DNA from 2 places in the Paenibacillus sp. 01L418 genome. Region 1 is predicted to be linked to the other one. Evidence: predicted binding sites of a transcription regulator. Region 1 holds the regulator's gene; the other holds the start of a gene.

Region 1 (4,256 bases):
TCGGGGAATAAATGAAATTTGCAGTATTGGATTTAGAAACGACGGGACACAGCTCGGATGATGATATTTTGCAGGTTGGGCTAGTCATCGTTTCAGAGGAGCTTGAAATTATCGATACGTATAGCTCCTTTGTTCGACCTAATATCCCGATACCGGCCTTCATTACACAATTAACAGGCATAGATGAAACGGTCGTTGCGGATGCCCCAACTCTCAAAGAGGTTATTGCAGGGCTGGTTCCGTTATTGGATGATGCCGTTTTGGTCGCTCATAACGTTGGCTTTGACGCCGGTTTTTTAAACCAAGCATTAGCACGATGCGGTCGGCGTCCTTTTGCAGGACGCAGGCTGGATACCATTGAATTATTACGAATTTTATATCCTACAATTAATACGTATCAGCTTGGAGCTGTTTCTGAGCTCTTTGGAATACCACATGATCAACATCACCGCGCGGACAGCGATGCAAATGCAACTGCGCTATTGCTAATTGAAACGGTAAAAAAGCTTCGCAAATTGCCGCTGCTTACTTTGCAGCGGCTTTCCACGCTTGTAGATGACGGCAGCGATTTGAGCTGGTTTATTAAGCATACTGGGCAGCAGATGGAATATAGTACTGTATTCGAATCGAATGAATATGACTATTTTAATCAATTTGCATTGAAGGTTCGCGAATGGAGCGATGAACAGCCTCCGCGTTCAGGCGGCACAAGTGTGCTGCCATTAACAGATGTTTCATTTGACAATTATTTAGCTGATGTAAGACAACGCTTCGAACAGAAATTTGAGAATTATGAGGAAAGAGAAGCGCAGGTAGCCATGTTTCAAGAGGTGCACAGCGCTCTAAATCAGAATCAGCATTTACTTATAGAAGCAGGGACAGGAACAGGGAAGTCGCTTGGTTATTTAATTCCTGCGCTTTATTATGGCATTCAGAACGGCAAAAAAGTTGTCGTTAGTACGCATACAATCAATTTGCAGGAGCAGCTTCGTCAACGCGATTTGCCATTGCTTGAGGAAATACTGCCATTTGAGTTTAGAGCTTCGATCTTTAAAGGCAGAGGGAATTATTTATGCTTGCGCAAATTTGAAGGTAAAATCAACACAAAAGATCTTGTATCGCCGATTGAGGATACGGTTACAGCTGCTCAAATGGTCGTATGGCTTGGAGAAACGGAAACTGGCGATCAGGAAGAGCTTAACTTCGGCAACAAGGGTGCTGAGTTTTGGTCTACGGTAGCGAGCGATACGGATTCATGCCTAAATCGAGCTTGTCCTTGGTTCAAAAGATGTTTTTATCATCGCGCGAAGCATGAAGCAAACATTGCTGATGTTACGATAACGAATCATTCAATGTTATTTACGGATGTTCAAGCAGATCATCGTTTATTGCCTTCCTATACTCATCTCATTATTGATGAAGCACATCATGTGGAAGAGGTTGCAGGCAAGCATCTAGGTATGCAAATTAACTACTTCTCTTTGACGCAGGCTGTTCTTCGGCTTTATAAAGATGCGCGCTCTGGATTATTGCCTGGGCTTCGCCAGAAGCTTATGTATGAGGATGACGCACATCAAGCTTCCTGGTTAGAGACGATTGATACCGTTATTCCTATTTTCCAAGAAATTAAGGAGCACTGGGATAAGCTGTTTGAAATGTTTTATAGCTTTACTTCAACTTCATCGGATGGACCAACTGAGAATGGTCAGTCGGTATGCCGCCTTAAGAAAAACGAGCTTCCAGCAGGCTGGGAGGACGGTGTTACGGTTGAAGGAAATATCCACACTGAACTTAACCGAGTCATTCGAACCGTCGATAAAATGGTTACCGATATTAAAGACCGTGTTGACGATTCCGGTGTTCAAGCGATAATAACGGATTTAAATGGCGCGGTACGTGATTTGTCTCGACTTAAGGATGAGCTTAGAACGTTTATCACCTTAGAGCTTGTGGACTCTGTGTTTTGGATTGAAGCAAGCAGCGTATACCGCTACAGATCTGTGCAGCTATACGGTGTGCCAGTAGATGTAAGCGCTCAGCTGCAAAAATATTTTTTTGATGTCAAAGAAAGTATCGTATTAACCTCTGCAACGTTATCTGTGCAAAAATCTTTTCAATACGCGGAGGAGCAGCTTGGGTTAACTGGATATGAACAGCAGGGCAGGCTTAAAACCGTTCAATTGCCTTCTCCGTTTAATTACCGGGAGCAGGCATTAGTTGTCATTCCACGCAACTTCCCAGTACTCAAGGGAGCAGCTGTAGATGACACCTATTTGGATATGCTTGTAAAATCGCTTTCTGATGCTGCAAAGGAAACGAAGGGCAGAATGCTAGTGCTGTTCACGTCCTATCGCATGCTGAGGCAGGTCTACGAGCCGCTTAAAGAGCTTTTAAGCGTTGCAGGAATTCAAGTACTAGGACAAGGAATAGACAGCGGCAATCGCACGAAGCTTACAAGACGTTTCCGTCAAACGCCAGAGTCCGTTTTACTTGGCACGAGCAGCTTCTGGGAAGGTGTAGATATACCCGGAGAAGCTCTGATTTGCCTTGCCATCGTTCGTTTGCCATTCCAACCGCCTAACCATCCCTTAGTGGAAGCAAAAGCTGAGATGCTGCAGCGGCAGAAACAAAATCCTTTTATGAAATTGTCGATTCCCCAAGCCGTCATTCGCTTTAAACAAGGCTTTGGGCGTCTAGTAAGGACTTCACAAGACAAAGGGATCGTAATCATATATGATACTAGAATAATCGACACTTACTACGGTAAACACTTCTTATATTCACTGCCAGGACCAAAAATCGAAACGATGCATATGGATCAAATGGTCGTGCGAATGAGAGAATGGTTAACGGATGAAAATGCAGCATTGCCGCAGGAAAATCAAGCTGTGTCTAGCGAAGAGGAGGAAAAACGATGAAGCAAACGAAAATATCGGAGGCTGTCGTCAGAAGGCTTCCCGTTTATTTGCAAGTACTAAATGAAATGCTTAATCGTGAGATTCAGACCATTTCTTCGCAGGATTTAGGCACAAAGCTTGATTTAAATCCTGCTCAAATTCGTAAAGATCTCGCTTATTTCGGAGAGTTTGGACGGAAGGGCGTAGGCTACGATGTTGTATATTTAATTGAGAAGATACGTCAAATTTTGAAGGTTGATCAGACGATAAAGGTTGCGTTGGTTGGAGCCGGCAATCTAGGTCATGCCTTATGCAATTACAATAAATACTCCAAGGATAATATGCAGATTACCGCCGTGTTCGATGTACATCCGAGCAAAATTGGAACGAGCATTAATAATTTGATTGTAATGCCGATGAGCGAGCTTGCTGCAACGGTTGCAGAGCAAAATATTCGGATCGGCATCATTACCGTTCCAGCATTTGAAGCACAAAATGTAGCTAATCAATTTGTCGAAGCAGGCATAGAAGGAATATTGAATTTTGCCCCTGCTATTCTACGAGTACCGGATGAAATGCGAATACATAATGCTGATTTCACAAGGGAATTGCTTAGCTTAGCCTATTATTTAGCCAAAGAGGGAGAGACGCAGGATGAGTCAGATTTGGATTGAAAATGGTTTGTTTATAACGATGGATGACGAAAATCCATCATTTAGAGGACATATGGTTGTATCCGATGATCGGATTAGTTATATAGGTACGGCTGTTCCTGAACAGCTTTCTGAAACGGTGCAAAAAATAGACGGCAGCAAGCTGGCTTTTATGCCAGGACTTATTAATACTCACGGACATGCGGCGATGAGCTTGCTTCGCGGATATTCCGATGATCAGAATTTGCAGGTTTGGCTGGAACAGAAAATGTGGCCAATGGAAGGCAAATATGTTGATCAAGATACACGTGCAGGAAGTTCTCTAGCGATCGTAGAAATGCTGAAATCAGGTACAACAGCTTTTGTTGATATGTATGATCGCATGGATCAAGTTGCTCAAATGGTTGAGCAAAGCGGTATCCGCGGTGTTTTGACAAGAGGCGTTATCGGACTATGTCCACCAGATGTACAGGAAGCTAAGCTTGCTGAGGCAATTGCTTTTGCCCGTGATTGGAACGGGAAAGCCGATGGACGCATAACCACGATGATTTCTCCACACGCGCCTTATACATGTCCACCAGCATATATTGAACGTTTTGTACAAGCAGCTCATGACTTTGATTTGCCTTTGCACACGCATATGTCGGAAACGATAGCGGAAGTTGAGCAAAACGTGCGTGATTATGGACTTCGTCCGGTCGAACAT
Region 2 (2,850 bases), on a different contig from region 1:
GCAGCACAATGGCAATGCTTCCCGGTATAAGCAAGGCAGTTCCATAATAATAGGCGGTATCCGGAAAAAATCCGATAAACCCGACAAAAAAGAACACGAGAAAAACATTCGTGACCTCCCATACTGGGGACAAATACCGATCAATGATGGAATGGATCAGATGCCTCGTTCCAGTAATAGAGCTGTAATAGCTGAAAAAACCGGCGCCAAAATCAATAGAAGCGATAATGAGATAGCCAAACAGAAAAGTCCAGAGCACGGTAATACCAATGACTTCATAACTCATAATGGATCATGAGCCTCCTTCTCGTAGGCAGCTATTTCATCTTCAGCGTGATTATTTCGGAACATTTTTATTAGAACTCTTACAGAAGAAATGCCGAGCACAAGATAAAGCAGAGCAAATAGCAAAAGCATCAAATCGACATGATCGGATGTCGTTGCACCTTCCGCAGTACGCATAATGCCTCTTAAGATCCACGGCTGCCTGCCAACCTCTGAGAAAATCCAACCATGCTCAATGGTGAGTATCGCTACTGGAGCAGCAATAACAACGGCGCAAAGAAGCCAGCGGCGGTATGTATTCCCTTTTTTTCGAACCATTTCAATAATAAACAGAAGGGAGACCAGCACCATAAAGGCTACATAAGCCATCTTAATGTCAAAGAGGTAATGAATCCATAGAGGCGGATGCTCATCCTCAGGAAATTCATTTAATCCAGTAACCTCAGCAAACGGATTGCTGTGAGCGAGAATGCTTAGGCCAAACGGGATTTTTAGTCCGTATTTCACTTCATTGTCTTCGGTAAGGATACCTCCGAGTATAAGCGGCGCTTTGCCCATCGTTTCAAAATGCCACTCCGTTGCAGCCAGCTTCTCGGGTTGATATTTTGCAAGATATTTTCCCGACAAATCTCCGATAAGCGCTGTAGAAATCATAAAAACAAAGGCACAAACCATTGTGAGCTTTAAAGCTTTCTTATAGTAAATATGGTTTTTTCCTTTAAGCAGCGACCAAGCCGTAATGGCTGCGAGTATGAATGCGCAGGTTAAGTAAGCTGAAGAGAGCACATGTGCTACCTTAGTCGGCATGGCCGGGCTAAGCATTGCTGCAATAGGATTAACGTCCGCGATTTCACCATTAACTAAAGTAAATCCAACCGGGTAATTCATAAATGCGTTCACGATCGTAATGAAGAAAGCTGAAGCTGAAGAACCAATAACGACGGGAATCAACAGCCAAAAATGCGTCATCCTACTTTTAAAGCGATCCCAAGTGTAGAGGTAAATACCGAGAAAGATGGCTTCAAAAAAGAATGCAAAGGTTTCAAGGAAAAGAGGCAGGGAGATAGATTGTCCAGCAACTCTCATAAAGCTTGGCCATAGCAGACTTAGCTGCAGGCCAATAGCTGTTCCTGTCACGACGCCTACTGCAACGGTGATTACATAGCCACGAGCCCAGCGCCTTGCAAGCAGCAGGTAATGAAAGTCATTTCGTTTAATGCCGATCCATTCGGCTAGTGCTATCATCAGCGGGATGCCGACACCTATCGTGGCATAGATGATGTGGAAGCCAAGGGTGAGAGAGGTTAGTATACGACTGAATACAACGGGATCATAGCCGTTAAGCAGCATGGAATTCACTCCTTAGATGATTGATTCTTGTTTGAACTAGCTCATAAATTTTCGGATGATCGACAGCRGCATGAGCAGTGTCACAACTGCACATAACATAATTAATTTTTTTTCCTGTTGTTTTGGACGATTTTGTTTGTTTTCTTTCATGATTTCACTCGCTTTCAAACTATGTGATGTATTTCACAATGAATAAATGATTACAGCTTCCAATTGGGCTGAAATCAGTATGCCCTTTATGAAGTGAAAATAATATGACTCGATAGAGCTATATGGAGGGTGAAATGTAACGAATCGATGAACAATGCAGGAGTAGGGGAGTGTAATTAATAAAGGCCGTCCAATCATCTAAATGACTTGTTGGACAGCCTATTTTCAAACGTTAGTTTTTTAAAAACTGTTTTCGAAACGCATGAACGACTAATAAAATCAAAGGAAGAATGAGTCCGTATGTCGAGACATAAGGTATCCATGCTCCTTTGTTGAATTCAATTCCATGAAGGACATTAGGATGTAAAATGAGGGAAAATACGACCATGATCATCCCTAAAGGTAACGTAAGTGAGCGGTAGTCTTTTAAGTTCAACGTTTGTGCAAGACCGATTACAGCTGCGTAAAAATACAGTGATGTTCTAAAAAAAATCGTGACAAACCATATTCCAGCCATTATGGCTTCAATACGTATAAAATTTCCTGTGTTTATTTTTTTGGCTAGCGCAAAACTTGGATACATATGCCTTCCTGTTGTATCAGGACCGAGAACTAGAATAGCCAAAGCGATAATAATAATTAAAATGATTCCCCCTATAAATGTGCCTATCAAAAAAGCTTTTTGTGCTTTTTTAGGTTGATTCACTGAAACAGGGAAAATCATTAAAAAAACAACAGGGGAAAGAGAGAAAATACTTGTGAAGATTAAAGTAGAACGAATCATCGGTTTTATTCCAGTATCAAATACGGGTTGAATGTTGTGATTGTCGATTTGCGGCGAGATGAAAATGACTAATATGATAAATAATAAAACGAACCAAGGGAAAAAAAACTCCGCTGTCCGAGCTAGATTTTCAAGACCAAGACGAACTCCCATGATGACTATGCAAGCAAAAAGAATATGAATAGCTTGCGCTGGTGTGTCGGCCATGATCTGTGTAGTTATAAAATCCGCCATATAATACAAAAGATCTGCCGCTGTAATGAATGCAAAAAAAACAAAGG

Evidence for each region. Region 1 encodes Rex, which represses fermentation and respiration genes when NADH is low (regulators of the CRP and FNR family bind a similar motif). Its sites were predicted from a motif close to TTGTGAAATATTTCACAA; they were not measured.
Region 2: AC1DSE_RS30280 (cytochrome ubiquinol oxidase subunit I) is a predicted target of Rex. The motif match lies at 1,807-1,824, and genes of this name have one in related genera.

Annotation. Positions count from the first base shown of each region.
Region 1 is NZ_JBFTSN010000244.1:2,396-6,651, forward strand. It holds gene dinG (ATP-dependent DNA helicase DinG) at 12-2,918, shown strand; gene AC1DSE_RS23160 (redox-sensing transcriptional repressor Rex) at 2,915-3,571, shown strand; gene AC1DSE_RS23165 (amidohydrolase) at 3,552-4,256, shown strand, end outside.
Region 2 is NZ_JBFTSN010000459.1:1,948-4,797, forward strand. It holds gene AC1DSE_RS30275 (cytochrome d ubiquinol oxidase subunit II) at 1-286, opposite strand, end outside; gene AC1DSE_RS30280 (cytochrome ubiquinol oxidase subunit I) at 283-1,635, opposite strand; partial or broken gene AC1DSE_RS30285 (GerAB/ArcD/ProY family transporter) at 2,018-2,850, opposite strand, start outside.